DNA from 2 places in the Agrobacterium salinitolerans genome. Region 2 is predicted to be linked to the other one. Evidence: predicted binding sites of a transcription regulator. Region 2 holds the regulator's gene; the other holds the start of a gene.
What was found. The regulator HrcA, encoded in region 2, represses chaperone genes, less so after heat shock. The targets are predictions, from matches to a motif close to GTTAGCACTCNCNNNNNGNGAGTGCTAAC.
Positions count from the first base shown of each region.

Region 1: a site for HrcA is predicted at 6,242-6,270, ahead of groES (co-chaperone GroES). Genes of this name have one in related genera too.

Region 1 is NZ_JAPZLN010000001.1:138,160-154,361, reverse strand. It holds gene hisS (histidine--tRNA ligase) at 1-238, shown strand, start outside; gene O9X91_RS00715 (VOC family protein) at 243-611, shown strand; gene O9X91_RS00710 (ATP phosphoribosyltransferase regulatory subunit) at 628-1,755, shown strand; gene hisG (ATP phosphoribosyltransferase) at 1,752-2,444, shown strand; gene O9X91_RS00700 (DoxX family protein) at 2,503-2,949, opposite strand; gene O9X91_RS00695 (hypothetical protein) at 3,102-3,521, opposite strand; gene groL (chaperonin GroEL) at 4,183-5,817, opposite strand; gene groES (co-chaperone GroES) at 5,891-6,187, opposite strand; gene O9X91_RS00680 (TIGR01459 family HAD-type hydrolase) at 6,556-7,404, shown strand; gene O9X91_RS00675 (bifunctional riboflavin kinase/FAD synthetase) at 7,452-8,432, shown strand; gene ileS (isoleucine--tRNA ligase) at 8,712-11,633, shown strand; gene O9X91_RS00665 (hypothetical protein) at 11,776-12,429, shown strand; gene O9X91_RS00660 (nucleoside deaminase) at 12,476-12,934, opposite strand; gene O9X91_RS00655 (pseudouridine synthase) at 13,006-14,952, shown strand; gene rsmD (16S rRNA (guanine(966)-N(2))-methyltransferase RsmD) at 14,933-15,490, shown strand; gene O9X91_RS00645 (patatin-like phospholipase family protein) at 15,677-16,202, shown strand, end outside.
Region 2 is NZ_JAPZLN010000001.1:486,107-502,308, forward strand. It holds gene O9X91_RS02270 (LapA family protein) at 1-111, opposite strand, end outside; gene O9X91_RS02275 (integration host factor subunit beta) at 178-504, opposite strand; gene sppA (signal peptide peptidase SppA) at 507-1,460, opposite strand; gene lptC (LPS export ABC transporter periplasmic protein LptC) at 1,695-2,360, shown strand; gene O9X91_RS02290 (LptA/OstA family protein) at 2,374-2,937, shown strand; gene lptB (LPS export ABC transporter ATP-binding protein) at 2,971-3,756, shown strand; gene rpoN (RNA polymerase factor sigma-54) at 4,022-5,572, shown strand; gene hpf (ribosome hibernation-promoting factor, HPF/YfiA family) at 5,808-6,380, shown strand; gene ptsN (PTS IIA-like nitrogen regulatory protein PtsN) at 6,464-6,925, shown strand; gene grpE (nucleotide exchange factor GrpE) at 7,006-7,641, opposite strand; gene hrcA (heat-inducible transcriptional repressor HrcA) at 7,756-8,847, opposite strand; gene rph (ribonuclease PH) at 8,983-9,699, shown strand; gene rdgB (RdgB/HAM1 family non-canonical purine NTP pyrophosphatase) at 9,717-10,361, shown strand; gene hemW (radical SAM family heme chaperone HemW) at 10,367-11,566, shown strand; gene dnaA (chromosomal replication initiator protein DnaA) at 11,640-13,103, opposite strand; gene rpsT (30S ribosomal protein S20) at 13,972-14,238, opposite strand; gene O9X91_RS02350 (enoyl-CoA hydratase) at 14,434-15,207, opposite strand; gene mutM (bifunctional DNA-formamidopyrimidine glycosylase/DNA-(apurinic or apyrimidinic site) lyase) at 15,242-16,138, opposite strand.

The DNA of each region.
Region 1 (16,202 bases), 350 kb from region 2:
CCGTCTCGGCTCCCCCATCGCCATCATTCAGGGCGGTGACGAGCGCGCCGAGGGTGTGGTGCAGATCAAGGATCTGATCGAAGGCAAGCGCCTTTCCGGCGAGATCGAGGACAATGCCAGCTGGCGCGAGGCGCGGGTGGCGCAGGTCAGCGTGCCGGAAGCCGAGCTGGTCGCGAAGGTCCGCGAGATTCTGGAGCATCAGGCAGAGGACGTTCGCCGCGCCGCCGAAGGGCGCTGAAGCCATGGCGATCCTTGCGCTCGACCATGTTCAACTGGCAATGCCGGCGGGCCGCGAAGAAGAAGCGCGCCGGTTTTACGGCGGCCTGCTTGGTTTTGCGGAGCAGGCAAAGCCCGCCAATCTGGCCGCGCGCGGCGGGTGCTGGTTCACCTGCGGCCCGATAAAACTGCATCTCGGCGTCGAGCAGGATTTCCGCCCGGCGAAGAAAGCCCATCCGGCCCTTCTGGTCGATGATCTGGCAAGCTTGCGAAAAACACTTGAAACAGCAGGCTGCCATGTGGTTGAGGATGAGCCGCTGGAAGGGTATCACCGGTTTTATGTCCATGATCCCTTCGGAAACCGCATCGAAATGATGCAGCCGCTCGAACCGTGACGAAAAGTACCGTTCCATGCCCCTGATCGACATGCCGGAATTTGCCGGAGAGCTACTGGAAGAATTCGCCGCGCGCCGCACGAGCCGCGTGAACACGCCCGTCATCCAGCCCGCCGAACCGTTTCTGGATATGGCCGGCGAGGATTTGCGCCGCCGTATCTTCATGACGGAGAGCGAGACGGGGACAAGCCTCTGCCTGCGCCCCGAATTCACCATCCCCGTCTGCCTGCGCCATATCGAGACGGCGACCGGTACGCCGAAGCGTTATTCCTATGTGGGTGAGGTCTTCCGCCAGCGCCGTGAAGGTGCAAGCGAGTTCTATCAGGCCGGCATCGAGGATCTCGGCGATACCGATATCGCCGCCGCCGATGCCCGCGCTGTCATCGACGCCACCGGCATTCTGCAGCGCCTGCTGCCGGGCCGGGCGCTCGCCGTCACGCTGGGTGACCAGCAGGTATTCGAGGCGGTGGTTGCCGCCCTTGGCCTGCCGCTTGGCTGGCAGAAGCGGCTGGTGCAGGCTTTCGGCGATATGGCGCAGCTGGACGCGCTGCTGGAAAGCCTTGTGCATCCGAAGCCAATGACCGGCCTCGACGCGCGGGTCGCCGGCCTTCTGGCGACGGGCGACGAGGCGGTGCTGGTCGATTATCTCGACACGGTGATGCAGGAAACCGGCTATTCCACCAATGCCAGCCGCTCACCGCTCGAAATTGCCCGCCGTCTGCGGGAGAAGCTCGCGCTTGCGGCGACGCGCCTGCCGGATGAGAGTTTCGAGTTGCTGAAACAGTTCCTCGCCTTGCAGGCGCCTTTGCCTCGGGCCTCGCAGGTCCTTGGCGATTTTGCCGCCAAGGCCAAACTGAAGCTGGACGGCGCGCTTTCCGCTTTCGATAAACGCGTTGCGGCCCTTGCCAATGCCGGTGTCGATCTTGAAACCGTCACCTATGGCGCTGCCTTTGGCCGCCCGCTCGATTATTATACCGGCCTTGTTTTCGAGGTGGTGGAGGCTGGCAGCGACAGCGTGCTGGCGGGCGGCGGCCGTTACGACCGGCTGCTCACGCTTCTCGGCGCACAGGAAAAAATACCGGCCGTGGGCTTCTCGCTCTGGCTGGATCGCATCGAGACGGTGCGCGGGAGCGACAAGCCATGATCACCATCGCATTGCCCTCCAAGGGCCGGATGAAGGAAGACGCGTCCGCCGTTCTGGAACGCGCCGGGTTGAAGGTTGCGTCGGTCGGTAACGACCGCTCCTATCGCGGCCGCATCGAAGGGCGCGACGATATCGAGATCGCCTATCTCTCAGCCTCCGAGATCGCCCGCGAGATCGGCGCTGGCACGGTGGATTTCGGCGTGACGGGTGAGGACCTTGTACGCGAGGGGCTGACCAATGCCGACGCGCAGGTGGAATTCTGCGCCCGTCTCGGTTTCGGTCATGCGGATGTCGTTGTCGCCGTGCCTGAGATCTGGCTCGATGTGGACAGCATGGCCGATCTTGGCGATGTGGCGTCCGAATTCCGCGCCCGTCATGGCCGAAGGCTCGCCATTGCCACCAAATATTGGCGGCTGACGCAGCAGTTCTTTTCGCGCCAGCACGGCATTCAGCTGTATCGTATCGTTGAAAGCCTCGGCGCGACCGAGGGTGCGCCGGCGGCGGGGCAGGCGGATATCATCGTCGATATTACTTCAACCGGTTCGACGCTGAAGGCCAACCACCTGAAAATCCTCTCGGACGGCATCATCGTCCGTTCGGAAGCCTGCTTCGTGCGTGCCCGCAAGCCCGACCATGAAGGCGATGCGGCGGTTCAGGAAATCGTCTCGCGCATCAGGGCTGCGGTCTGATGACGTAAAAAAAGCCGCCGGAGCGATCCGGCGGCTTTTTATTGGCAATCGATTTGGCTTATGCGTGGGCGACAGCCGCGCCGCGCTTGGCGTCGACGGAATAGGCGCCAGCGCCGAAGGCGGCAAGCAGGATGTAAGCGCCGGCAAGGGTGATGTTCTTGACCATCATGATGCCGTTCAGCGTGTTGATCCAGCCAAGAGCCGGCTCAGGCCAGCCAGGAACGGCAACGGTGCCGCTGTGGAAAACCAGACCGGTGAAGATGCAGAAAACGGCAAGCGCCCAGGCCGCGATCTTGGTCTGGAAACCAGCGAGAATGGCAAGGCCGGCGACGAGTTCGAACAGGCCTGCAATATAGGCAAGCGCGGTTGCGGCGGGCAGGCCGGCGCCGGTGATCATGCCGGCCGTGCCGGCCGGATCGACGAGCTTGCTGAAGCCCGAGGTGATGAAGATGAAGGAAAGCAGAAGACGGGCGATGAGAACGAGAACGTTCTGGCTGGTGGACATGGATATCTCCGGTAAATAATCGGCGTGTCGCCGGTTGAACTGCAATGTCTGGAGATATCAATGACCGAAAATCATCCACCCATAAAGATGAACAATAGAAGACAAATCGTCTTCATTTTGTGAACGGTCTCGGGTGTCTATCCGGATTATGTTCAGGCGGCGAAGCGAATATCCTCAAAGCGCGGAAACAGGAAAAGTCCGGTTATGCGCCCTTGCTGGCCTTTTTCGAAGCCGGAAGATTCACCCATGCAGATGACCGGCTGCCGCATCGCCGGCAAGATGGAAAGGCCGGTTGAAAAACAGAAACGTGAGGGTGCGGTGGAAACCTGCTCGAAAAGTTCCAGCACGCGGGCGTGGTCTGCGCGGTCGTAACAGCGGACAAGGCTGAGCAATCCGCACTCGCCCGGCGGCAGGCCGTGCATAAATGACGCATGTTCGCCGAGCCGGATGACGCCGCTCGAAAGATCGCTGCTCCACTCCTCCGACATGAAGAAATGCGACAGGGTCCGGGGATCGGGCGTGGTTGTTACCGCCGCAGGCAGAGCATCGTTGCGTCTTGATATTTCAAACAAATCGCGCCCCCCGCATGAACACGTGCCAGCACCGCCGCTTCAAGCGCCACTGCCAGGTTGAACCCTTACAGCCACCCGCAGTCGAGCGTATTTGCCATACATCGAAACCCCTTCAATGCGTGGCCGCCTCGGCGCGGAACCCTTACGGGGGGTGACTTATAGTTTATTTTCCACTACCTACAACAACCACTCAGTGAGAAAATCAAAAATATTATGTATTTCTTCTTCAAAATCGTGAGGCATGCGAAAAAGTACAACTAAACAGCGCACTTGTAAGGCGGTCCGAGTTGAGGTCGGCCCCGTATGGGGTGGCGATTCGCTGGTGAATGTGCCCCATTATTGCATAGGGCTGCAAAAAATAGCCGGATAAAATCACGCCTGTTCCAAAACGGGACAATACACGAACTTCTCCTCCTGCGGCCTTAAGAATTGTGCAACCTGTTGATTCCATGTGGCATCTCTCGCGAGAGCGTCGACGTCCTCCTTGGGAGAGGCCCAAGAACCTGCAAGTGACTGATTTTATTGGATGTGATTAGATCCTTGGGGACGGCCCAAGGATGAGGCCGTTAAGCTGCGCCGCCTTCCGTCAATCACGTAGGTACCGGCAAAGAAAAAGGGCGATCCGAAGACCGCCCTTTCTTAATTCCGGTGACAGGACTGATTAGAAGTCCATGCCGCCCATGCCGCCGCCCGGCATTGCCGGCATCGGAGCGTCCTTCTTCGGAAGCTCGGCGATCATGGCTTCGGTGGTGATCAGCAGCGAAGCAACCGAGGCTGCGTTCTGCAGAGCCGTGCGGACAACCTTGACCGGGTCAACGATGCCGAGCTGGATCAGGTCGCCATATTCGCCGGTCTGGGCGTTGTAGCCGTAGTTGTCTTCGTTCTTCTCGAGGATCTTGCCAACAACGATCGAAGCTTCGTCACCCGCGTTGTCTGCGATCTGGCGAACCAGAGCCTGCAGGGCGCGGCGGATGATGTTGACGCCAGCTTCCTGATCGTCGTTTTCACCCTTGACGGTGATCTTCGTGGAGGAACGCAGCAGGGCAACGCCGCCGCCCGGTACGATGCCTTCCTGAACGGCAGCGCGCGTCGCGTTGAGAGCGTCGTCGATGCGGTCCTTCTTTTCCTTCACTTCGACTTCCGTCGAGCCGCCGACACGGATAACGGCAACGCCGCCAGCGAGCTTGGCAAGACGTTCCTGCAGCTTTTCGCGGTCGTAGTCGGAGGTGGTTTCTTCGATCTGCGCCTTGATCTGGGCAACACGGCCTTCGATGTCGGACTTCTGGCCGGCACCGTCAACGATGGTGGTGTTTTCCTTGGAGATCGAAACCTTCTTCGACTTGCCGAGCATGTCGAGAGTAACGTTTTCGAGCTTGATGCCGAGGTCTTCGGAGATGACGGTACCACCGGTCAGGATGGCGATGTCTTCCAGCATGGCCTTGCGGCGGTCGCCGAAGCCAGGAGCCTTGACAGCAGCGATCTTGAGGCCGCCACGCAGCTTGTTGACGACGAGCGTTGCAAGAGCTTCGCCTTCGACGTCTTCAGCGATGATGACGAGCGGCTTGCCGGTCTGAACGACGGCTTCGAGAACCGGCAGCATGGCCTGAAGGTTCGAGAGCTTCTTTTCGTGCAGGAGGATGTATGCGTCTTCGAGGTCCGCAATCATCTTTTCCGGGTTGGTCACGAAGTAGGGCGACAGGTAGCCGCGGTCGAACTGCATGCCTTCGACGACTTCGAGTTCGGTTTCAGCGGTCTTGGCTTCTTCAACGGTGATGACGCCTTCGTTGCCGACCTTCTGCATTGCTTCAGCAATGTCGAGGCCGATCTGACGCTCGCCGTTTGCAGAGATCGTGCCGACCTGTGCAACTTCTTCGGACGTGTTGATCTTCTTGGCCTTGGCCTGAAGGTCCTTGACGACTTCAGCGACGGCCAGATCGATACCGCGCTTCAGGTCCATCGGGTTCATGCCGGCAGCAACTGCCTTGGAACCTTCGCGAACGATGGCCTGGGCCAGAACGGTCGCGGTGGTGGTGCCGTCACCGGCGATGTCGTTGGTCTTGGAGGCAACTTCGCGAACGAGCTGCGCGCCCATGTTCTCGAACTTGTCTTCCAGTTCGATTTCCTTGGCGACGGAAACGCCGTCCTTGGTGATGCGCGGAGCGCCGAAGGACTTGTCGATAACGACGTTACGACCCTTCGGGCCGAGGGTGACCTTCACTGCATCAGCAAGAATGTCGACGCCCTTGAGCATCTTTTCGCGTGCTGTGCGGCCGAATTTTACTTCTTTGGCTGCCATGTTCAAAACTCCTGGTTTCGAATGGCCGGAACGGGTCCGGCTTGAAATTTAAGGAAGGATGGGTTGGCCGAAATCAGCCGATGATGCCCATGATGTCGGCTTCCTTCATGATCAGAAGGTCTTCGCCGTTGAGCTTGACTTCGGTGCCCGACCACTTGCCGAACAGAACCCGGTCGCCAGCCTTGACGTCGAGAGCGACGACCTTGCCGGACTCATCGCGTGCGCCGGAACCGACGGCGACGATTTCGCCTTCCTGCGGCTTTTCCTTGGCGGTATCGGGAATGATGATGCCGCCCTTGGTCTTTTCTTCGGACTCAACGCGACGAACGACGACGCGATCGTGAAGCGGGCGGAAGTTGGTGCTTGTCATTGTCTAATCCCTCGATCAAATGACTGCGCGAGTTTTTGCACTCGCCTGATGGGTGTTAGCACTCTCGTTTATCGAGTGCCAGCGGAACCGAGATAAGGAGGGCTTCTGCCGGAGTCAAGAACGCCCTGTCTGAAAAATTTCATGGCTTATGGTTATCAGCGTTCCATGACAGAAATTTCCCATGTGCGGGCAGGTGCTACGACGACATTCTTTTCGCGGGTTGCGGCCGCATCGTATCTAGGGGGTATTTGTGTTCATGCTGCGTCAGGCGGGTCAAAGACCGCCCTGGCGGCGCTTTTTTCCTTGCCATTGGCGTCCCGCTTTGCGATGTGACGCTCACCCTTTTCTAAGCATCCGGAAAGCATCTCATGGCCCATCGCATTCTCACCCTCGGCGAAATCACGGCTGGGTTCGACGTTATTCTTTCGGATGTCTGGGGCGTGCTGCACAATGGCGTCAGCGCCTTTCCGGATGCGGCAGTTGCGCTGCACGAAGCGCGCAAGGCCGGCAAGACGGTGGTGCTCATCACCAATTCGCCGCGCCCCGCTCCCGGCGTCATCGCCCAGCTTCGCGTTCTCGGCGTGCCGGATGAGGCTTATGATCGGATCATCACCTCTGGCGACGTGACCCGCGGACTGATTGCGGAAGGCCCGAAAAAGGTCTTCCTGCTTGGCCCCGAGCGCGACATGCCGCTGCTGGAAGGCCTTGATGTTGACGTCGTTGGCGAGGCACAAGCGCAGTCCGTGGTCTGCACCGGCTTTTTCGACGACGAGACGGAAACGCCGGAAGATTATACCGAAATGCTCAAGGGCTTCATCGCCCGCAACGCACCGATGATCTGCGCCAACCCCGATCTTGTGGTGGAGCGCGGCGAGCGCATCATTCCCTGCGCCGGCGCCATGGCGGCCTATTACGAACAGCTCGGCGGCGAGGTCCGCATTGCCGGCAAACCGCATGCGCCGATCTATGAGGCCTGCCTTGCGGCGGCCAAGGAAGTGCGCGGCGCCTTCGCCAAGGACCGCGTGCTCGCCATCGGCGACGGCATGCCGACGGATGTGAAGGGCGCGATTGCGAGCGGCCTCAACCTTCTTTATATCAGCGGCGGCATTCACGCCGCCGAATATACGCTGAACGGCCAGACGGACGAGGCGCTTCTCAACGCCTATCTCAAGGGGCAGGGTGCTGCTCCCGGCTGGTGGATGCCCCGTCTTGCTTGAAGCCGTCTCGGCTAAGGAATAGCTGGCGCAGGAATGGATCGATTGCCATGACCGTCTTTCACCGCAATGAAAAAAAGGAGCCGCTGCCGGAAGCCCTTCGCGGCGGCGTCATCGCCATCGGCAATTTCGACGGCGTGCATCGCGGCCACCGGGCTGTGCTGGATCGTGCCCTGGAACTGGCGGAAGCCCGCGGCGTGCCCGCGCTGGTTTTGACCTTCGAGCCGCATCCCCGTTCCGTCTTCCGTCCCGATACGCCGGTCTTCCGCCTCACACCCGCGCCGCTGAAGGCGCGCATTCTCGAGGCCATCGGTTTCCGCTCCGTCATCGAATATCCCTTCGACCGGGAATTTTCGCAGCGCTCGGCGGAGGAATTCGTCCAGTCCATTCTGGTCGACTGGCTTCACGCCAGCGCTGTTGTCACCGGATTCGATTTCCATTTCGGCAAGGGCCGCGAAGGCGGCCCGGCATTTCTGATGGCGGCCGGCAAACGCCACGGTTTCGACGTGACGCTGGTGGATGCCTTCCGCGACGAAGGTGCGGATGTCGTCTCCTCCAGCCGCATCCGCTCGCTTCTGTGCGAAGGCGATGTGGTGGGCGCCGCCGGCCTGCTCGGCTATCGCTTCACGGTGGAAAGCGAAGTCATCGGCGGCCAGAAGCTCGGTCGCACGCTGGGTTATCCGACCGCCAACATGGCGCTGGCGCCGGAAACGGAGCTGAAGGCCGGCATATATGCCGTGCGGTTCCGCCGCCCGGACGGTTCGATCCGCGATGGCGTGGCGAGCTTCGGTTACCGCCCGACCGTCACCGAAAACGGTGCGGCGCTGCTCGAAACATTCGTCTTCGATTTTTCCGGCGATCTTTATGGCGAGGTCTGTTCGGTCTCCTTCTTCGGGCACCTGCGCGATGAATTGAAATTCGACGGTCTTGATCCGCTCGTCGCCCAGATCAGGCGCGATGAAGAAGAGGCGAGGGCGATGTTATCGGGCGTGCGCCCGCTCAGCGAACTGGACGCCAGGATCGCGTTCTGACCGGGGAAGGCCGGTTAGCACTGTTCCGGCCGAGAACGCCGTCGCTTTTCTCTTCCTTTTTGCCGGAAAACCGCATAAACAACCGGCCATGTCCCAATACCGGTTGATGTTTAAAACTCAGATTGGCCGAATTATTGGCCCGGCCTTCCGCCCGCTCTGACGAGCCGGAAGGTCCGGGATTTTGGCGCTTGTCATGACTTTTGTCATGGCGCTTTCCGTATTTGCCCTCTTTGAAATTGAGACGGCGCGACCGACACGGCGCGCAACAACGGTATGATTATGAGCGACACCGCAGAAAAACTGGATTACTCCTCCACCCTCTATCTGCCGCAGACGGATTTTCCGATGCGCGCCGGCCTGCCGCAGAAGGAACCGGAAACGGTCAAGCGCTGGCAGGAAATGGGCCTCTACAAAAAGCTGCGCGCCTCCGCCGCCGGCCGCGAAAAATTCGTGCTGCATGACGGCCCGCCCTATGCCAACGGCAACATCCACATCGGCCACGCGCTGAACAAGATCCTGAAGGATGTCATCACCCGCTCGTTCCAGATGCGCGGTTACGACGCCAATTATGTGCCCGGCTGGGATTGCCACGGCCTGCCGATCGAATGGAAGATCGAGGAAGCCTACCGCGCCAAGGGCAAGAACAAGGACGAGGTTCCGGTCAACGAATTCCGCAAGGAATGCCGTGACTTCGCGGCCGGCTGGATCAAGGTTCAGTCGGAAGAGTTCAAGCGTCTCGGCATCGAAGGCGACTTCGAAAACCCCTATACGACGATGAACTTCCACGCCGAAGCCCGCATTGCCGGCGAGTTGCTGAAGATCGCCCGGACGGGCCAGCTTTATCGCGGCTCGAAGCCGATCATGTGGTCGGTGGTCGAGCGCACGGCGCTGGCGGAAGCGGAAGTCGAATACCACGATGTCGAGAGCGACATGATCTGGGTGAAGTTCCCGGTGAGATTTGTACTGCGTGATGGTCCCACTATGACGGACCTGCTCGGTACCTCCGTCGTCATCTGGACAACGACGCCGTGGACCATCCCCGGCAACCGCGCCATCGCGTTCTCTTCGCGGGTCGAATATGGCCTGTTCGAAGTCGAAAGCGCGCAGAACGATTTCGGCCCGCAGCCGGGTGAAAAGCTGATCTTCGCCAGGAAGCTTGCCGATGAGGCCGCGGCCAAGGCGAAGCTGACCTTTAAGTTCGTTCGCGATGTGACAAGCGAAGAATTGGCCGCCATCACCTGTGCCCATCCTTTGGCGTCGCTTGGCTACACCTTTCCGGTTCCGCTTCTCGATGGCGATCACGTCACGGACGATGCCGGTACGGGCTTCGTGCACACCGCACCAAGCCATGGCCGCGAGGACTTTGATGCCTGGACGAACAGCGTCCGCACCCTTGAAGCACGCGGGATCGATACCAAAATCCCGTTCCCGGTCGATGACGCCGGTTTCTACACCGAAGACGCCCCCGGTTTCGGCCCGTCGGCCGAAGGCGGTGCTGCCCGTGTCATGGACGATAACGGCAAGAAGGGCGATGCCAATGAGCGCGTCATCAAGGCGCTGATCGCTGCCAATAACCTGTTTGCGCGCGGCCGCCTGAAGCACAGCTATCCGCACAGCTGGCGCTCCAAGAAGCCTGTCATCTTCCGCAACACGCCGCAATGGTTCGTCTATATGGACAAGGAACTCGGCGACGGCACGACGCTGCGCTCTCGTTCGCTTGACGCCATCGACCAGACGCGTTTCGTGCCGGCCTCCGGCCAGAACCGCCTGCGCGCCATGATCGAAGGCCGGCCTGACTGGGTTCTGTCGCGCCAGCGCAGCTGGGGCGTGCCGATTGCCGTTTTCGCCGATGAGAAGGGTGAAGTTCTGGTCGACGAAGCCGTCAACGCCCGCATTCTCGAGGCCTTCGAGGCCGAAGGCGCTGATGCCTGGTTTGCCGAAGGCGCCAAGGAACGTTTCCTCGGCAATGACCACGACCATGCCAGATGGCAGCAGGTCATGGACATCCTCGACGTCTGGTTCGACAGCGGCTGCACCCACACCTTCACGCTGGAAGACCGCCCGGACATGAAATGGCCGGCGGATGTCTATCTTGAAGGCTCCGACCAGCATCGCGGCTGGTTCCATTCGTCGCTGCTGGAAAGCTGCGCCACGCGTGGCCGTGCGCCCTATAACGCCGTTGTGACCCATGGTTTCACCATGGACGAGCAGGGGCGCAAGCAGTCGAAATCGCTCGGCAACGTCGTTGCCCCGCAGGAAGTCATGAGCCAGTCGGGCGCCGACATCCTGCGTCTTTGGGTCATGACCACGGATTACTGGGAAGACCAGCGCCTCGGCAAGGCCATCATCCAGACAAATGTCGATGCCTATCGCAAGCTGCGCAACACCATCCGCTGGATGCTCGGCACGCTCGCCCATTACGAGGGCGAGGAGATCGCTTATGACGATCTGCCGGAACTGGAAAAGCTGGTGCTGCATCGCCTGTCCGAACTGGATGGCGTCGTTCGCGAAGGTTACGACGGTTTCGAATTCAAGAAGATCACCCGCGCGCTGATCGACTTTGCCAATGTCGAGCTTTCCGCCTTCTATTTCGATATCCGCAAGGACACGCTTTATTGCGACGCGCCGTCGTCGCTGAAGCGCCGCGCGGCCCTGTCCGTCATCGCCAAGCTGTTCGATTGCCTGGTATCGTGGCTCGCGCCAATGCTGCCCTTCACGACGGAAGAAGCGTGGCTGTCGCGCTATCCGGATGCGGAATCGGTGCATCTCGTCCAGTTCCCGGAAATTCCGGCGGAATGGAAAAACGATGCGCTTGAAGCCAAGTGGGAGAAGATCCGCAAGGTCCGCACGGTCGTCACTGGCGCGCTTGAAGTGGAACGCCGTGAAAAGCGTATCGGCTCTTCACTGGAAGCTGCCCCTGTCGTCCACATTGCCGACGCCGATCTTCTGGCGGCGCTGCAGGGGCAGGATTTTGCCGAAATCTGCATCACTTCGGCCATCTCGGTGGTGGGCGATGAAGGCCCGGCCGATGGCTTCCGTTTGCCGGAAGTGGCGAAGGTCGTGGTCGAACAGAAGCTGGCGGAAGGTGCAAAATGCGCCCGCTCCTGGCGCATCACCACCGATGTCGGGTCCGATCCGGAGTATCCCGACGTCTCGGCCCGCGATGCGGCGGCCCTGCGTGAGCTAGCCGCACTCTCGTAACGAAAATGACCGGATGAATTGCGCTTTGCCTCTTCATCCGGTACACCTGCCTGAAAATGGCCGGATTTGCACGGCAATGCGGGCTGCCGCCTGCCGAAAGACGATGTCTGGCGAAGTGGGACGGACGGCTGGAAGGGTTTCAATGAAGATGATGAAGGCTTTTGGGCAGGGTAGTGCGCAGGGTTTGGGCATGTTTCGCACGGTTGTTGGCGTCACGACGATAGGCGTGCTGCTGGGCGCCTGCACCAGCCCGACCTACGGTACGGGCAAGACGGCGGCCGAACAGCTGGTCGACGACCTCGGCAACGCGACCTCGATCACCGGTGACCAGAGCAAGCGCAACCTGAAATACGGCCCCCGCCCGGGCCTCGTCGTTCCCGCCCAGGCCCGCGCCGAACAGCTGACCACGCCGCAGCAGAACATGGCGAACCGCGAAAACAATCCGCAATGGGTCGAATCGCCGGAAGAAACCCGTGAACGTCTGCGCGATGAGGCGGACGCCAACAAAAACAACCCGCATTACCGCTCGCCGCTGCTCGCCGGCAACGGCACCGCCGGCCAGATGACCGAAAGTCAGAAATGGGAAGCCTTCCGCAAGGCCAAGGCTGACGCCCAGGGCGGCTCCGTGGTGAATGCCCAGCGCAAGTTCCTGACCGATCCGCCAGCCGAATATCGCAGCCTTCCGCAGGATCAGCTGACCGATCTCGGTGAGCCGGAGCAGAAGAAGGCAAAGCGCCGCAAGAAAGAAGCGGCCGTGGCGAACACCGGCAAGAGCTGGTGGAACCCCTTTCAGTAAAATATGACTGATGGCTGGCGGGAAATTTGTTTCTCCCGCTCGCCGCTCAATCCTCGAGGCGTTTCTCTCTGAAAAATTGCCGCAGAATCTCCGCACTTTCACTTTCCGCCAGACCCGAATAGACATCCGGTGCATGGTGGCATGTCGGCTGGCTGAAGAAACGCACGCCGCTCTCCACTGCGCCGCCCTTGGGGTCCTGCGCGCCGTAATAAAGCCGGCGGATACGGGCGAATGAAATCGCCGCCGCGCACATGGTGCAAGGCTCCAGTGTCACGTAGAGATCGGCACCGGGCAGGCGTTCCTGCTCCAGCGCCTCGCAGGCCATGCGGATCACGGCGATTTCGGCGTGCGCCGTCACATCGTTCAATTCACGGGTGCGATTGCCGGAACGGGCGATGACGCGGCCGTCCAGAACCAGTACAGCGCCGATCGGAACCTCCTGCCGCTCAGCCGCGGCACGGGCTTCGACAAGCGCCAGCTCCATGAAATGCGTCCTTTCGGCCATTGCGATTCAATTTCCTCTTAACCCTTGTGCTTGGACCTGATAGGACAGCCCAAACAACAGGCAAACAGCAAATGACTTTTAAAGACAAGCCGAAGCGTGACGGCGGCAAGACAATTAGCCGCGACAGGAAGCCGAAAGGCCCCGGTAAGCCCGCCGCAGAGCGCGAAAAGAAACCGACCGAGGCAAAGGCCGCCCCGGCACCGGAAACCGTTGGCGGCTCCAAGCCCGAGCGCATTTCCAAGATCATGGCGCGCGCAGGCGTCGCCTCGCGTCGCGATGTCGAGCGCATGATCATGGAAGGCCGCGTATCGCTGAACGGCGTCAAGCTGGATACGCCGGTGGTGAACGCCACGCTGTCCGACAAGATCGAAGTCGACGGCATGCCTATTCGCGGCGCCGAGCGCACGCGCCTGTGGCTTTACCACAAGCCCGCCGGTCTGGTGACGACCAATTCCGACCCGGAAGGCCGCCCGACCGTCTTCGACAATCTGCCGGGTGAACTGCCGCGCGTGCTCTCCATCGGCCGTCTCGATATCAATACCGAAGGCCTGCTGTTGCTCACCAACGATGGCGGTCTTTCCCGCGTGCTGGAACTGCCGACCACCGGCTGGCTGCGGCGCTACCGCGTGCGCGCCCATGGCGAGGTCGATCAGGCAGCGCTCGACAAGCTGAAGGAAGGCATTGCCGTCGACGGCGTGCTCTACGGCGCAATCGACGCCACGCTCGACCGCACCCAGGGCCACAATGTCTGGATCAGCATGGGCCTGCGTGAAGGCAAGAACCGCGAGATCAAGAACGTGCTCGGCGCGCTCGGTCTCGAGGTCAACCGCCTGATCCGCGTTTCCTACGGTCCGTTCCAGCTCGGCGATCTGCCCGAAGGCAAGGTGCTGGAAGTGCGCGGCCGCATGCTGCGCGACCAGCTCGGCCCGCGTCTCATCGAACAGGCCGGCGCCAATTTCGACGCGCCGATCTACAATGCGCCCGTTGAGGATGAAGAAGACGACACGCCGAAGCGGCCCGTGAAATCCGAATGGGCAAAGAGCGATGCGCCGGAAGGCAAGCCGCGTTTCGAAAAAAGCGGCAAGTCCGAGGATCGTCGTGAAAAGGCGCTTGGACGGCTGGATACCAAGCGCGGCGATAAGCCGGCTGGCAAGTTCGGTTCCAAGCCCGCCGGGAAATTTGCCGCCAAGGGCCGCAGCGAGGATGAGGGCGACGACCGTCGCCCCCGCCAGCCCGCCGGCACCAGCCGCACGGCCAATGTCTGGATGGCGCCCGGTGCAAGGCCCACCCGTGACGGCAAGGAGCGCAAGTCTTCCGCCCGCGCGGAAGCCGAAAACCTCTTCAAGAAGCCTTCCGCCCAGGACGAGGCGCGCCGCAACGTCGTGCGGCATGCGGATGCCGAGGGCGAGTGGATCCGCTCGGATTCTCCCCGCGAAGAAGAAGGTGGTCGCGGACGCGGCGACCGTCCGCGCGGTGAAAAGAGCTTCGGTGACCGCCCGGCACGCGGCGGCAAACCTTTCGGCGACCGGCCATTCCGCGACAGGCCGCGTGAAGAGGGTGATCGCCCGCGCGGCGACCGTCCGCGCGGTGAAAAGAGCTTCGGTGACCGCCCGGCACGCGGCGGCAAACCTTTCGGCGACCGGCCGTTCCGTGACAAGCCGCGTGAAGAGGGTGATCGTCCGCGCAGCGACCGCCCACGCGGCGAAAAGAGTTTCGGTGATCGCACCGCCCGCGGTGAAAAACCCTTCGGTGACCGTCCGTTCCGCGACAGGCCCCGTGAAGAGGGTGATCGCCCACGCGGCGAGCGCCCGGCGGGCGACAAGCCGCGTGGCGGCAAGCCGGGCGGCAAACCCGGTTTCGGCAAACCATCTTTCGGAAAATCGGGCGAACGTTCAGGTTTCTCAGGCAAGAGCAAAGGCCCCGGCGGTCCCGGCGGCGGCAAGCCGGGCGGCAAAGGCCCGGGTGGCAAACCTTCTGGAGGCAGGGGAATGACACGTAATGCGGATCGTAGGCGGTGAGTTCCGCGGCCGGACATTGGCCGCGCCGAAATCGAATTCCATTCGTCCGACCATCGACAGGACGCGGGAAAGCCTCTTCAATATTCTGAGTCACGCCTATCCGGAAAGTCTGGACGGCACGCGCGTTCTGGACGTTTTCGCCGGAACCGGCGCCGTCGGTCTGGAGGCGCTTTCGCGCGGCTGTCGTGTGGCGCTCTTCGTCGAAAACGGCGTGGAGGGCAGGGGGCTGCTCTGGGAAAATATCGATGCGCTGGGTCTGCATGGCCGCGCCCGCATCCTGCGGCGTGATGCCACCAAGCTCGGCGGCGTCAACAATATAGAGCCCTTCGATCTTCTCTTCGCCGACCCGCCCTATGGCCATGGCCATGGTGAGAAGGCTTTCGCGGCAGCGCACAGCGGCGGCTGGCTGACACCTGGCGCGCTTGCCATTCTCGAAGAGCGCGGCGATGTGGCGGTGAAGGTCGATCCGGTATTCAAACCGCTGGAAAGCCGCATCTTCGGCGATACGAAAATGCATTTCTACCGCTACGAGCCCTGAAGCATTTCCAGGAAAAGTGGAGCCCGGTTCTCCGTCCGGAAATGCGACAGAAAAGATTTGGAGTGTTTCCGCGCTTGGAAGAAAAGCGAAAACACTCCGACAGGAACACCTTACCGTCATGCCACGGTCTTGTCTTGTTTGCGCAATAGGCAGAATCTTTGCCGTGGAAAGAATTTGGGTATTCGCATGGAGCAGGGTGTAAACGAGAGCATAACGATCGTCCGCGCCGGGGAAGAGGTTCTCGAAGGTGACGGCGCGGGTGGCCATGAGCCGACTTTCGGACTGGCGCTCGGCGGCGGCGGCGCACGCGGCATCTGCCACATCAACGTCATCGAGGCATTGGACGAACTCGGCATCCGGCCCGTTGCGATTTCCGGTTCGTCCATAGGCTCCATCATCGGCGCGGGCATGGCGGCCGGCATGACCGGCCGGGAAATCCGCGAATACACGCTTGAACTCATGGGACGAAAAGGATCGGTCGCCAACCGGCTCTGGAGCCTCGGCCCGGCATCGATGCGCCATGCGGTGGACGGTTTTCGCCTCGGGCAGTTCAACCTCGAACTCATCCTGCACGCCTTGATGCCGCAGGCCCTGCCGAAGGATTTTTCCGAGCTTGCCATTCCGCTCAAAGTGATAACGACGGATTATTACGCCCAGACAGAAGTGTTGGTGGAAAGCGGCGAGATCATTCAGGCGCTGGCGGCATCCGCCG
Region 2 (16,202 bases):
CCGGAACGGATTGAGCGCCAGGGTTACCGACTGACGATTGGCCACGCAAAGGATGACGAGGATGATCGCCAGTGGAAGCAGGATGATGAGGTTGATGATTTTTTTCGACATCCGACAATACTCCATCGCTGCGGGCGTTTCGCAGGCTCCTTTTCAGTCGCCCGGCGTCAAGAACGATCAATCGTCCTCTTCGTCGCCCATACCCGGGTTCAGGCGCTCGCGCAGTTCCTTGCCCGTTTTAAAGAAAGGCACCCATTTTTCCTCGACGAAAACCGACTCACCCGTACGCGGGTTCCGGCCCGAGCGGGACGGACGGTTCTTCACCGAAAATGCGCCGAAACCACGAAGCTCGACGCGATTTCCTGCCGCCAGGGCATCGGTGATTTCATCCAGCACCGCGTTGACGATGTTTTCCACGTCACGGTGATAAAGGTGCGGGTTACGCGCAGCAACGATCTGCACCAGTTCAGACTTGATCACGGTTGCCCCCTGAAAGAATTGGATTTTTAACGCGGCTCAACCTGCCAAACGGAAACAAGACCGTCAAGAAACAACTTGTCCGCACCGAGCTGGCTGGGGCCTGCGAAGGGAATTAAATCATCATATCCCAGAAGTTTCGCTATTTGCGCAACACTAAAAAGCCCAAAAGGCGAACGGGACGATGGCGCGCGCCATTCGACGATCGGTAAATCCTTGGCAACACCGCGTGTTTCGAAATAGCTGCGAATTTCCTTTTCGCCGCCGAGCGTATCGACGAGCTTGTTGGCAAGCGCCTGCCGGCCGGTGTAAATTGATCCGTCCGCCAGTTTCAGCACGTCCTCGCGCGGCAATTTGCGACGGTCGGCGACAAGATCGACAAACCAGCCGTAGCTGTCCATCACCATGGCGCGGATCATGGTCTTTGCCTCTTCGGGCGCCTCATGGAAAGGCGAAGGCTCGGCCTTCATCGGTGACGACTTGATTTCCTGCAGCGAGACGCCGAGCTTGTCCATCAGCTGGCCGATCTGGGGGTATTGGAAAATCACCCCGATCGAGCCGGTGATCGAGGTTTCACCGGCAATGATGACATCGCCTGCCGATGCGATCATATAACCGGCGGAAGCGGCAAGCGTGCGGACATCGGACACAACCGGCTTCTTTTCGGCCACACCTCTGATAGCCTTGAAGATGCGCTCCCCGCCATAGGTGGTGCCGCCTGGCGAGGAAATCGACACGATCAGCCCTTTGACATTCTCGCTCCTAGCGATCTTGTCGAGCCGCTCGAGCAGTTCGGTATTATCGGTGATCAGGCCGGAAACCTCGACGCGGGCAATATGAGGGTTCGCACTTTGCTGCGGTCCATCCCATAAAAACCGGTAAAGACCGAAAGCGCCGGCGACAAGCAGCAGAACGGCGGCAATCCGCCAGAAACTCAGCTTGCGGCGCAACCGCCTGCGATCCGCTATCGCCATGTTGTCCATAAAAACCCCTGTCATCCGCTTTTGCGCTTCAGGCCATATGGTTCTTCTAACGCGAAGCCGCAAGGAAACAATAAGGAAACCAGAATTAAGATAAAATTCGCATTTCCCTTGCACCTATCCAGACAAAAACCATATTGGCAGGACAAAGCACACATGCCAAAGACATTTAGATAGAGACACAAGCTTCGATGATGCGCCATTATGGCGCCCTAGAGGCATTCCGGACCCGCTCTTATGCTCGAAAGACTCCGCGAACCCGCGCCAGCATTTTCGCTGCGCAATGACCAGAACGGCGCCTATGACACCGCGCTGCGGCATTCCACGCGCGTGAAGCGGCTGAAGATCATTCTGCCGCTCGGCGCGGCAATCATTTCGCTCGCCTTCATCGCGGTTTCGGTTATCCGAACCTGGGCCCCCGACGAAGTCTCTCTTGAGAGCGCACGAATTGAAGACGGCAAGATCGTGATGGAAAAGCCTGCTGTCGCCGGCCGCAACGAGAAGGGGATCGATTATTCCATGAACGCCGACCGTGCGTTGCAGGACATCGCCAACCCCAATCTCATGACGCTTGAAAAGGTTCTGGCGGCAGTGCCGGTAAACGACAGTGTTGCGCAGGTGATCGCCCAGGAAGGCATTTTCGACCGGGCGACCAACACGCTGAAGATGACTGCGCCTTTTGACATCAATCTCAGCAATGGCATACAAGCGAAGTTCCAGTCTGCGGATGTCGATCTGAAGGCCGGAAAAATGAGCAGCAAAGAGCCGGTTTCGATCAAAACAAACGACGGCTCGATTGTTGCGCAATCGATTGACATCGCCGATAATGGCAAAACAATTACATTTTCGGGGCAGGTACGGGCACGTATCGCTGCATCCAATATCAAGAATGAAGGCAAGTGAGAGCCCGGTCCAGATGATGCAAATTTCCCGTCCCGTTTCCCTCGGCAAATCCGCCGGCCTTGCAGCCGCAGGTCTTGTTCTTTCGTGTCTTGCAACTGTGGCCTTCGCCCAGAACACCACCAGCAACATGCAGGGCGTCAAACTCTCCGGCGACCAGCCTATCGCGATTGAAAGCGATCAGCTCGAGATTCGCGATCAGGAGCGCAAGGCCTATTTCACCGGCAATGTGAAAGTGGTGCAGGGAACGACCACCCTTCAGGCTGGCAAGATGACGGTGAATTACAAGGGCGAGGGTTCTTCGCTCACCAGCGGCGACGCCAATATCGAAAAAATCTTCGTCGACAATAATGTCTACCTGACGTCCGAGACCCAGAAAGCCACGGCCGACCACGGTGAATTCGACATGGCGGCGCAGACCTTCATTCTGACGGGCAAGCAGGTCGTGCTGTCTGAAGGTACGAATGTCTTCACCGGCTGCAAGCTGACCGTGCTGATGAATACGGGGCAGGCCAAGCTGGAAAGCTGCGGCGGCCCTGTTCGGATCATGCTTGATCCGAAATCCCAGAAAAAACAGTAGTCTTTCCTCGTGAAGATACCCTCGATCTCAAAGATATTCGGCGGCGGGCGCGATCGATCCGCGGACGCAGCCTCGCCGGTGGACAAGACCCCCTATCAGGGCACGCTGATCGCGCATGGTCTGACGAAGACCTATAATACGCGCCGCGTCGTCAACGGGGTTTCGCTGGTCGTGCGCCGTGGCGAAGCCGTGGGTCTGCTCGGCCCGAACGGCGCCGGAAAAACCACCTGTTTTTATATGATAACGGGCCTGGTGCCCGTCGATACCGGCAAGATCGCCATCAACGGCAATGACGTCACCACCATGCCGATGTACAGGCGCGCCCGTCTCGGCGTCGGTTACCTGCCGCAGGAAGCTTCGATCTTCCGGGGATTGACGGTCGAGGAAAACATCCGCGCCGTACTGGAAGTGCATGAGCCGGACGCTGCCAAGCGCAACCGCAAGCTCGATGAGCTGCTGGAAGAGTTTCATATCGCGCAACTGCGGAAATCGCCGGCCGTGGCGCTTTCGGGCGGCGAGCGGCGGCGTCTGGAGATTGCCCGCGCGCTCGCGACCGATCCGACCTTCATGCTGCTGGATGAACCCTTCGCGGGCGTCGATCCGATTTCGGTCAGCGATATCCAGAATCTGGTGCGGCACCTGACAGCGCGTGGCATCGGCGTTCTCGTGACTGACCACAATGTCCGTGAAACGCTCGGCCTCATCGACCGCGCATACATCATCCATGCCGGCGAAGTGCTGACGCATGGGCGTCCGGACGATATCGTCAACAATCCGGATGTGCGCCGCCTCTATCTCGGCAATAATTTCAGCCTTTGAGACCTGGAGCCGGACGGCGAAGCCTGTGTGCGGTTTTGCTTGAAATCCGGCTCTAATTATATGATCTATATCATGATTTAGGATTTCAGGTCGTTTCGGCTTTAAATCATCATGATCGGCACGCGAAAGATTCTTCATCGCGCCCGGCCCTGACGCTTGACCAAACAAAATAAAAAAGCAATTTTTGGGCCAAGTCCTGTCGTCTCAGTAAAATTTCTGGAAAATCAGACGATGGAGAAGCTGTAAGGGGAGTTTCGCGTCCGCCATGGCATTGTCTGCCAGCCTTTTGCTGCGTCAAAACCAGTCTCTCGTGATGACACCGCAACTGATGCAGTCCATCCAGCTGCTTCAGATGACGCATTTCGAGCTGACGCAGTTCATCGCGCAGGAGGTAGAGCGCAATCCGCTGCTGGAAATTGCGGCAAACGATGGCGATTTAAGCAGCGATACACCTGTAGACGCGGAGAGTTTTGGCGACGCCGATAGCGAAAGTTCGGAGAGATCCGCCACGGTGACGTCAGACAGTGACGACTGGTACGGCGACCGCGCCGCAAATCTCGGCGAGCAACTTGACACCAGCTTTGAAAACGTCTTTCCCGACGATGCCGAGCCCAGAAAGGCCGATGCGCCCGAACTGGCCGGCCAATGGAAATCCATGCCCGGCCAGGAGTCGGGAGAAAGTTACGATCTCGACGATTTCGTTGCGGCCAGACAGAGCCTCGGCGACCATCTCAATCAGCAACTGCCGCTGGCCATATCCGCCGCCGAGGACCGGATGATCGCCGATGCGCTGATCGGCCAGCTTGACGAGACCGGCTATATTGCGGCGGATGCCGTCGACGACGTCGCCGAACGGCTGGGGGCGGCTCCATCGGCGGTCGAACACGTTCTGAAGACGCTTCAGGGCTTCGACCCACCGGGTGTATTTTCCCGTTCCTTAAGCGAATGTCTGTCGATCCAGCTTGCCCAGAAGGATCGGCTTGACCCGGCCATGCGGGCTTTCGTCGACAATCTGGAACTTCTGGCGAAACGCGACTTCGCCTCCTTGAAAAAAATCTGCGGCGTCGATGAGGAAGATCTCCTCGACATGCTGGCGGAAATCCGCACGCTCAATCCCCGCCCCGGCGCCGGTTACGATTCGATGGTTTCGGAGACCATCGTTCCCGATATTATCGTTCGCCCCTCTTCCACCGGCGGCTGGCTGGTGGAAATCAATCCAGAGACCCTGCCGCGCGTGCTCATCAACCAGAGTTACTTCGCCGAGGTGTCGAAACATAAGGCGCGCGCGGGCGAGGATCAGGATTTTCTGGCCGAATGCATGCAAACGGCCCATTGGCTGACCCGCAGCCTCGACCAGCGCGCCCGGACGATCATGAAGGTGGCGACGGAAATCGTTCGCCAGCAGGATGCCTTCCTCGTCAATGGTGTCGACCAGCTGCGCCCGCTGAACCTCAAGACGGTGGCCGACGCCATCAAGATGCATGAATCCACCGTCAGCCGGGTGACAACCAAAAAATACATGCTGACGCCGCGCGGGCTGTTCGAACTGAAATATTTCTTCAGCGTCTCGATCAGCGCCGTGGAAGGCGGAGACAGCCATTCGGCGGAAGCGGTGCGTCACCGCATCAAGGCCATGATCGCGCAGGAAGCCGCCGAGGCGGTTCTTTCAGACGATGATATCGTCGACAACCTGAAAAAGAGCGGCGTCGATATCGCCCGGCGCACCGTCGCCAAATATCGGGAGGCGATGAACATCCCCTCCTCCGTGCAGAGGCGTCGGGAAAAGAAGGCGTTGGCCAAGCTGGCTGTATTCTGAGCGGTAGCCACGAACAACGTTTATGGCGGTTTTTTGCCGCACCATTGACTCTTGCCACGGCAGCGGCTAGAAGCCCGCCGCACACGTCAGCAAGGTCATTTGTAACGGATTCATCTCCACCGTCCATGGGCGTAAAATTCGAATGAGGGCTTTTTAAGGTCTTCGAAACGCTTGGATGCGCGCGCGGCTTGACGTAAGCTGGTACTCGCAAATCACTACAAAAAGGAAAATTTCCATGAGTGTGCGTGTATCTGGTAAACATATGGAGATCGGTGAATCTTTCCGGCAGCGGATTGAGGACAATATAGGTCTGGCGGTTACCAAATACTTCGATGGGGGGTATTCAGGCCAGGTAACCGTGGAGAAATCCGGATCGCGTTTTGCCGCCGATTGCAAGCTGCATCTCGATACCGGCGTTGTATTGCACGCGGCGGGTCAGGCAAATGATCCGCAGGCGAGCTTCGATGCCGCCGCAGAGCGGATCGAGAAGCGCCTGCGCCGCTACAAGCGCAAGCTTAAGGACCACCATAATGGCGCCAATGGCATGTCGCAGGAAATCGCCTATACGGTGATGGATGCTGTTCCCGATGAGGACCACGAGGTTCCTGACGATTACGCACCCACCATCGTTGCGGAGAGTTCCAAACAGATTAAGACGATGTCCGTCGCCAGCGCCGTGATGGCGCTCGACATGACGGACGAACCGGTTCTGCTGTTCCGCAGCCCGGGCAAGGAATATCTCAACATCGTTTACCGGCGTCATGACGGCAATATTGGCTGGATCGACGCGGAAACGATCAAGAGCTGAACAGTCTGACAAGACGTGGGAGGCAGGGCGCGAAAGTGCAGTCTGCCTCCTGCATCGTCTCGATGGCATGAAGGAAAAAGAGAATGGCGTTGGCAGATTTGCTGCAACAAGATGCGATTATTCCCGCCCTCAAGGTGAATTCCAAAAAGCAGTTGCTTCAGGAGCTGGCCGCAAAGGCAGCCAGAATTACCGGAGTCTCGGAACGGGAAGTTTTCGACGTCATCCTCCAGCGTGAGAAACTCGGCTCCACCGGTGTGGGCCACGGTATCGCCATTCCGCATGGCAAGCTCAACAGCATCCATCAGATCACCGGCGTCTTCGCACGTCTTGAAACACCGGTCGATTTCGAAGCGCTGGACGACCAACCGGTCGACCTGGTTTTCCTGCTGCTCGCACCCGAGGGCGCCGGCGCGGATCATCTGAAGGCCTTGTCCAGAATCGCACGCGCCCTGCGCGACCCTGAACTGGTCGCCAAACTGCGCGCTACCGATTCCGACACGGCAATCTACGCTTTCCTCAATCAGGAGCAAGCAACAGCGGCCTGATCGCGGGTTCCGCCTTAGTTTTAACGGCAATAAAAAACGCGCCCTGAAGGCGCGTTTTTTATGACGTAAGGACAGAAGCCTTACGCGTCCTTTTCATTGAGAGACGAAGTGCCCGGCTCAGAGGATGCTGCAACGTCCGCCTTCGGGCCGCCCTTGGCAACGCCGACCATCGCCGGACGCAGGACGCGATCGCCTATGGTGAAACCAGCCTGAACCACCTGCAACACGGTGTTGTTTGGAACCTTAGTGTTGGGAATCTCAAACATGGCCTGATGGAAATTCGGATCGAATTTCTGGCCCTCGGCATCGATCTTCTTCACACCGTGGCGTTCCAGCGTCGACAGCATCGAGCGTTCGGTCATCTCGACACCTTCGATCAGACCGTTGAGACCGGCTTCGCCGTTGGTCTTTAGCTCATCGGGAATGGCTTCGAGCGCGCGGCGAAGATTATCGGAAACGGCGAGCATGTCGCGTGCGAAACCGGCCAGGGAATAGGCCTTGGCATCCTTGACATCGCGCTCGGTGCGACGGCGAAGATTGTCCATCTCGGCCGCAAGGCGAAGGAATTTATCGCGCAGATCGGCGTTCTCAGCCTTGAGCAGCTCGACCGGATCGGGTTCTGCCGTTTCGGCCTGTTCTTCACCTACCAGGGCAGGATCGACAAACTCTTCCGCGACGTCCGCGTCAGGTCCGGGCTTTTTTGTATCGTCGGTCATGACGTTCTCCAGATTTGAATATTGTTGGTTGCGCCCGATATCGAGCTTTGACGGGCAAAAATCAAGGCTTGCGGCGAAAAGCTTGCCGCATTCTCTGACCTTTGAGGGCCTGTCCTATCTTTGCTTGCGGGAAAGGCGCGCCATGATCTGCGCGGTATAATCCACCATCGGCACGATACGGGCGTAATTCAGCCGGGTCGGGCCGATAACGCCGACCGCGCCCACGACACGATTGTCCTCGTCACGATAGGGCGCGACGATCAGCGACGAACCGGACAGCGAAAACAACTTGTTTTCCGAGCCGATGAAAATCCTGACGCCTGAGCCGCTTTCCGCAAGGTTGAGGATTTCGATGAGATTTTCCTTACGCTCCAGATCGTCGAACAGCAGGCGCACTCGATCGATATCCTCTTCACCGGCGAGGCCTTCGAGCAGGTTGGAGCGACCGCGAACGATGAGACGGCCGAGCTTGCCCTCTTCATTGTCTCCCGCCCACACCGCAAGACCACGTTCCACGAGGTCCTGCGCCAATATGCCGAGTTCCGATTGCAGTTCCGCCTGCTGCGCCTGAAACTGACCGCGCAATTCATGCAGCGTCTGACCGGAGAGATGAGCATTGATGAAATTCGCAGCCTCGGTCAATTGCGACGAGGAAATACCGGCCGGCAATTCGATGATGCGGTTTTCGACCTGATTGTGGTCACCCACCAGCACGGCGAGCGCCTTGGTGGGCTCCAGCCTTATGAATTCCACATGTTTGAGGATGACATCGTTCTTGGCGGTCAGCACCAGGCCGGCGCCACGCGACATGCCGGAAAGCATGCGGCTTGCTTCCGTCAGCAACCCTTCCAGCGACTGTTCGTGACCGGCGACCGGCCCGATCTGGCGGTCGATACTAGCCCTCTCCTCGGCGGGCAGATCGCCCACCTGCATGAAGGCATCAACAAAGAAGCGCAATCCCGTCTGCGTGGGCAAACGCCCGGCGCTGATATGCGGCGAATAAATGAGGCCGAGCTCCTCGAGATCGCTCATGACATTGCGCACGGAGGCAGGCGAAAGCGACATCGGCAGAAGTCGCGACAGGCTGCGCGATCCGAGCGGTTCGCCCGTATCGAGGTAACCTTCGACGATGCGCCGGAAAATTTCCCGAGACCGTTCATCCAGCAGCGATGCCTGATCTTGTGATAGCGGTGCGGAAAAACCCATTTCGTCCGTTCTTTGTCGTTCAAACCAGCTTGCATCAATATAATGCGTTGCAACGCCGCGGCAAAATGGAAATTGGCTTTGCAAAAGCCCGGACCTCGCCTTAGAAGGCAGGGACCAACATGGAGAGTGGATCATATGCGGCCTTCAGGCAGAAAAACCGACCAGATGCGCAAGGTTTCCTTCGAACGCAATTTCTCGAAACATGCCGAAGGCTCCTGTCTCGTGAAATTCGGCGACACGCATGTACTCGTCACCGCAAGCCTAGAAGAAAAGACGCCACCGTGGCTGCGCAACAGCGGCAAGGGCTGGGTCACCGCCGAATATGGCATGCTGCCGCGCTCCACCCATGAACGCATGAAGCGCGAGGCCGCTTCCGGCAAGCAGGGCGGACGCACACAGGAAATCCAACGCCTCATCGGCCGCTCGCTGCGCGCCGTCGTCGACCTGCAGGCGCTCGGCGAGCGCCAGATCAGCATCGACTGCGACGTCATCCAGGCCGATGGCGGCACCCGCACCGCCTCCATTACCGGCGCATGGATTGCCCTGCATGACTGCCTGAAATGGATGGAAACCCGCAACATGATCAAGGTCGAGAAAGTTCTGAAGGACCATATCGCCGCGATCTCCTGCGGCATCTTCGCCAACCAGCCGGTGATCGATCTCGACTATCTCGAAGATTCCTCGGCCGAAACCGATGCCAATTTCGTCATCACCGGCTCGGGCGGTATCGTCGAGGTTCAGGGAACGGCTGAAGGCGCGCCCTTCTCCGAGGAAGAATTCCTGACGCTGCTCGGTCTCGCCAAGGCCGGTTGCAGCGAACTGGTCGCCCTTCAGAAACAGGCGATCGCCTGAGCCGACGGGAAAGAACCATGCGCAAGCTCGACACCAGAACGATCGTTGTCGCCAGCCATAACAAGGGCAAGATCGCCGAAATCGCCGATCTGATCGGCCCTTTCGGTTTCTCCGCCAAATCTGCGGCGGAGCTGAACTTCTCAGAACCGGACGAGACGGGCACCACCTTCGAGGAAAATGCCGCCATCAAGGCGCTTGCCTCCGCGAAGGCATCAGGCCTGCCCGCCTTGTCCGACGATTCCGGTCTTGTTATCGACGCGCTTGACGGTGCGCCGGGTGTCTATACCGCCAATTGGGCGGAGACGGCCGATGGGACGCGCGATTTCGCCATGGCGATGCAGAAGGTCGAGGATGCGCTGGCCGAGCGAGGAGCTTCGAACCCGGAGGATCGCACCGGCCGCTTCGTCAGCGTGCTGTGTCTCGCCTGGCCGGACGGGCATGTCGAATATTTCCGTGGCGAGGTGGAAGGCACTGTTGTGTGGCCGCCGCGCGGAACGAGCGGTTTCGGTTATGATCCCATCTTTAAACCCGAGGGGTATGAGACCACATTCGGCGAAATGAGCGCGGATGAGAAACACGGCTGGAAACATGGCGACGCCTTTGCATTGTCGCACCGCGCCCGCGCCTTCAAGAAATTCGTAGAAACCTGCCTGGAGGCATGAACCCGATGGTCGGGGAGCACCAACTTTCTGCCCCCGGCGCATCGCTTCTGCCGGACACGGGCGATCCCGGTTTCGGGATCTATCTGCACTGGCCGTTCTGCGCGGCCAAATGCCCCTATTGCGATTTCAACAGCCATGTCCGCCATCGGCCGGTGGATCAGGAGCGGTTTACCGCAGCTTTCCTGCGTGAAATGGAACATATGCGGACGCTGAGCGGCCCGCGCGTGGTCACCAGCATTTTCATGGGCGGCGGTACGCCCTCGCTGATGGACCCGCAGACTGTTGGCGCGCTACTGGATGGCATCTCGCGTTTCTGGCACGTGCCTGATGGTATCGAGATCACCATGGAAGCCAATCCTTCCAGCGTCGAGGCGGAACGGTTTCGCGGTTATCGAGCGGCGGGTGTCAATCGTGTCTCGCTCGGCGTGCAGGCACTGAACGACCGCGATCTGAAATTCCTCGGCCGCCTGCATGATGTCGCCGATGCCTTGAAAGCCATCCGGCTGGCGCGGGAGATTTTTCCGCGCATGTCCTTCGATCTCATCTATGCCCGCCCGAACCAGACGGTGGCCGAATGGGATGCCGAACTGAAGGAGGCTGTCTCCTATGCCGTCGACCATCTGTCGCTCTACCAGCTGACGATCGAGGAAGGCACGCCCTTTTATGGCCTCCACAAGGCCGGCAAGCTCATCGTGCCCGATGGCGAGCATTCGGCCGTGCTTTATGAAGCGACGCAGGAAATCACCGAGCGTTACGGCATGCCCGCCTATGAGGTTTCCAATCATGCCCGGCCCGGCGCCGAAAGCCGCCATAACCTGACCTACTGGCGCTATGGCGATTACGCCGGCATCGGCCCCGGTGCGCATGGACGCCTGACGCGTGGCGCTTCCAAGCTCGCCACCGCCACCGAGCGGCATCCCGAGACCTGGCTCGAAACAGTAGAGCGGGAAGGCCATGGCATGGTCGATCAGGAACTGCTTGGCGTCGACGAACAGGCCGACGAATTGCTGCTGATGGGGCTTCGCCTGCGCGAGGGCATCGACCTCGCCCGCTGGAGCGATCTTTCCGGCCGCGACCTTGACCCGGAAAAAGAAGAGTTTCTTCTCCAGCACGGTTTCGTGGAGAGGATCGGCAATTCCCGCCTGCGCTGCACACCATCAGGCATGCTCATTCTCGATGCCGTGGTGGCCGATCTCGCCTGCTGACTCTCGCAATGCCCTGCATAAACCATAGACAGGACGACAATAAAAAAGAAGCGGCCCGAAGGCCGCTTCTTTTTTATGCGTTGTTTTCGTTGATCAGGCGTTTCAGAAGCTCAACCTCGTGGCCGAGCTTGGTGTCGCCGGAAATCAGATCTTCGATCTTGCGCACCGCGTGAAGAACCGTGGTGTGGTCGCGACCGCCGAAACGGCGACCGATCTCGGGAAATGAGCGCGGCGTCAACATCTTTGCCAGATACATGGCGATCTGGCGCGGTTTGACGATGACGCGGGTACGGCGATTGGAGACCAGCTCCTGCCGCGACACATTATAGTGCCTGGCGACGATGCGCTGAATGTCCTCGATACGGACACGCTTGGCTTCACCGCTGCCAACGAGGTGCGACAGCAACTCATCGACACGGTCCACCGAGAGGTTCGGCTCGAAAGAGCGCCGGAACATCAGCTGGTTGAAGGCGCCTTCAAGCTCGCGACCGCTCGCCGTCACGCTCTTGGCCACATGGGTCAGGATTTCGTCCGAAATCTCGAAAGACGGATCGTCCTGACGCGCCGAGCCCATGCGACGGTTGAGCATTTCGTAGCGCATGTCGTAATCGGGACCTTCGATCTCGATCGCCATACCGCCCTGAAGACGGGAACGGACACGCGGATCGAGCGATTCCAGCTCCCAGGGCGCACGGTCAGCCGCGACAACGACCTGCTTGGCGCTGTCGAGCAGCATGTTCAGCAGGTGGCAGAATTCGTGCTGGATCATCTTGCCCTGCAGGAACTGCATGTCGTCGATGACGAGAAGGTCGATATTGCGCAGCGTGTCCTTCAGCGTCAGCGCATCATTGTCGCGGATTGCGGTCGCGAAACGCCACATGAAATATTCGGCCGTCAGATAGACCACACGCGGATTGCGCGGGCTGTCGATGGCGGCATTGGCGATGGCCTGCAGAAGATGTGTCTTGCCAAGGCCAACACCCGCATGAATGAACAGCGGATTGAAGCGCACGGCGCCGGCGCCGGCTTCGGCAATCGTCTTTGCCGCCGCAAGCGCGACACGGTTGGAAGAGCCTTCGACAAAGGTGTCGAAGGTGAAACGTGTGTCGAGCGGCGAGCCGAACAACGGCCCGGAACCGCCCTGACGCAGGGTCGCCTGCGAAGCCGCAGGCTGCGCCGCAGGCGACGTCGCGGGCTGCGACGGAATGAAGGACTTGTTACGTTGAGCCGCGCCGACCTCCGGAACGGGCTGCGCCCTTTCCTCGGTCTGAGCCGGACGGACCGGGCGGCTGGCCGAGCGGACCAGAATCTCCACCTTCAGCACATCCGGATCCTCGCTCTGGACGAGGTTCGTAATCAGATCCATGTAACGGTTATTGATCCAGGATTTCAGAAAAGTCGTCGGAACGGTAAAACGAACGACGCTTTTCGAAACAGAATGGAGTTTGAGCCGTGCAAACCAACTCGCATAGACTTCCGGACCAACCTGTGCCTTGAGCCGCGCGCTAAAACGTTCAAACAGCGCATCGTGCGTCATTGCCGATTTGTCCCCTGCCGCATCTGAGCAAGCTGCATCACGCGTCTTTGGTGCGCGGTCCCCATCAGCCACAGCACCCATCGCCAAATTCAATTGCATATTGCCGCCTTTCAAATTGCCAATCATAGCCTGACGATCAAAGATCGATCGCCAGAGATCCCCCTCGTTATTTTTGCCCCCAGCGTTCCCCTCGAAAGAACGTCAAAGACGAGTACTTGTTTGCGAGCCGGTTATCCCATTTCCCTCCCCCTCATGGAGAGGCCTGCGACACGCTAAAACGCTCCTTTCGCTACAACCTTAAGGCGCATTCTTGAGGACAAAAAACTCCTGCCCGTTCCGGAGACCGAAACGGCGCAAAAAGCTCCATGACCTGAAAAAACGGACCCCGAAAGACCCGCCAGCAAGAAGGTGAATATCGTCGATACGATCATCGAGATAATCTGTGGACTGAGATCCGCACCCCTTGTTGAAATGCATTTAGGCAGGATCATGGGGAGAGATCAATGGCGTTTTTTCTGCAAAAACTCAGATCGGCCATTGACTCGCAAAGGCCGTTTTGCATCACCGACGGGGTGCTAAGCAGAATCGCTTATGAATCAATGAGATTCAATTTTGGCATTTTTTGAGAGCCGATTTTGGCAAAAAAATAAAAATCTTCTTGACTCAAAACTAGCTGCGACTTCCGTAGAGAAAGCCTCCTAGCTTTCTGAAGACCTCCAGCAAGCTATTGTTTTTATTATAAATTTCCTGTCGTCCATCTGACATGCGTTTGTCACGTTACGGCAGCAATGGTTAACGGACAGTTAGAATCACAAAAAGCCCGGTCAAAAGACCAGGCTTTTTGAATAATTATTTGTGATTAGCCGGATTAGGCGGAAAGAGCCTTAACGCGCTGTGCGAGACGCGACACCTTGCGGGATGCCGTGTTGCCATGCAGAACGCCGCGGGTCGCTGCGCGCTGGATCTCAGGCTGGGCTGCCTTCAGAGCTTCGGTGGCGACTGCCAGATCACCGGTAGCGATTGCTTCCTCGACCTTGCGGATGAAGCCGCGAACGCGCGAACGGCGAGCCTTGTTGACTGCGGTACGGCGAGCGATCTTGCGGGTCGCCTTTTTCGCCGAAGTTGTATTGGCCATGTATGCCTCTCTTCGAATTCAAACCAAATTCCGCAACCATAGGATCGGGTCGTTCGAAGACCTCACGTAACCCAAGAATGCGGGAGTAATTTCGGACAAGCCGGATGGCTTTCCTTAACCGTGGGCGGGCATATACCGCTAAAGCTTACGCCCGTCAACGCGCAAAACGCTTAAAAGCGCCGATATTCCGAATCCTTAGCGATTCCGGAAAGCGGGTTTGCGCTTTTCGACGAAGGCGGCCATGCCCTCCTTCTGATCCGCCGTGGCGAACAGCGACTGGAAGGATCGTCTTTCATATCGCAGTCCTTCCGAAAGCGGGACTTCAAAGGAGCGGTTGACGCTTTCCTTGGCCATGAGAACGGAAGCACGCGACAGGGAAGCGATGCGGGTTGCCGCCTCCACCGCCTCATCCATGAGATTTGCAGCCGGTACGACACGCGACACGAGGCCGGCCCGCTCGGCTTCCGCCGCGTCCATCATGCGTCCGGTCAGAACCAGATCCATGGCCTTCGCCTTGCCCACTGCCCGTGTCAGCCGCTGCGAGCCCCCCATGCCGGGAATGACGCCGAGGGTGATCTCCGGCTGGCCGAACTTCGCCGTCTCCGAAGCGATGATGAAATCGCACATCATCGCCAGTTCGCAGCCGCCGCCGAGCGCAAAGCCGGATACGGCGGCGATGACCGGCTTGCGGGTGGCCGCAACCTCGTCCCAGCCGCCGAGAAAATCGCCGACATAGGCATCGACGAAATCCAGCCCCTGCATTTCCTTGATGTCAGCGCCCGCCGCAAATGCCTTTTCCGAGCCCGTGATAATAATCGCACCGATGGAATCATCGGCGGAGAAGGAAGAAAGAATGTGCCGCAGCTCTTTCAGAAGCACCGAATTGAGGGCGTTGAGCGCCTTGGGTCGGTTGAGGGTGATGATGCCCACCTCATCGCGTTTCTCGACCAGTATCGTTTCATAGTCCACGGCAATCTCCTCTTCTCCGTAATTTGCGGCACCGCTATTTCTGGCAGGCGGCGCAATAAAAGGTAGAACGACCGGCCTGTACCACCCTTTCAACCGTACCCCCGCAGCCGGGTGTCCGGCAAGGCTGGCCTTCCTGGTCGTAGACCGAAAAGGAATGCTGGAAATAACCGAGCGTTCCGTCCGTCTGTATATGGTCTCGCAATGAGGAGCCGCCCGCGGCGATCGCATCCGCGATCACGACGCGGATTTTCTCCGTCAGATCGATGAGCTGCGCTTTGGGTTTGCCACCTTTCGTCACCAGCGTTCCCGCTGCCCGCAAGGGTGAAAGATGCGCGCGCCACAGCGCCTCGCAGACATAGATATTGCCGAGACCGGCAATGACCTTCTGGTCCAGCAACGTGCTTTTAAGAGGCTGGCTTTTGCCCGCAAACCGGCTTGCCAGATAATCGGCGCTCAGCGCATTGCCGGTCGGCTCCGGGCCAAGTTCTGCAAAAGCGGGGTAAAGATCGAGCCTGTTGCGCTCCACCAGATGCATGAAACCGAAGCGGCGCGGATCATTATAGATGACGCAGACGCGCTCTTCCCCTTTATCCAGATGAAAGACGACATGGTCATGCTTGCCGTTCTTGGAACGGGCATAATGAAACGTGCCGGGCGCTTCACCGCCCTCACCCATTTCCGCCTCAATGCGGAACGAGCCGGACATGCCGAGATGGGACACGATCGTCAGCCCGCCCTCCAGCTCGATGAGGAGATATTTCGCCCTGCGCCCAAGCGAGATGATCGTCTTTCCCTCAATAAGCTCTGCGAAATCCTCTGGAAACGGAAACCGCAGATCGGGGCGCCCGAGATGAAGCTTGCGGACCTTTGCACCTTCCATGGCAGGCGCAAGGCCGCGTCTGACCGTTTCGACTTCCGGCAATTCTGGCATCTGGCTTATCCGACAGTTTATCGTTAGGACCATGTGGTCTATAGAGTGCACGCGAAATGTCGCG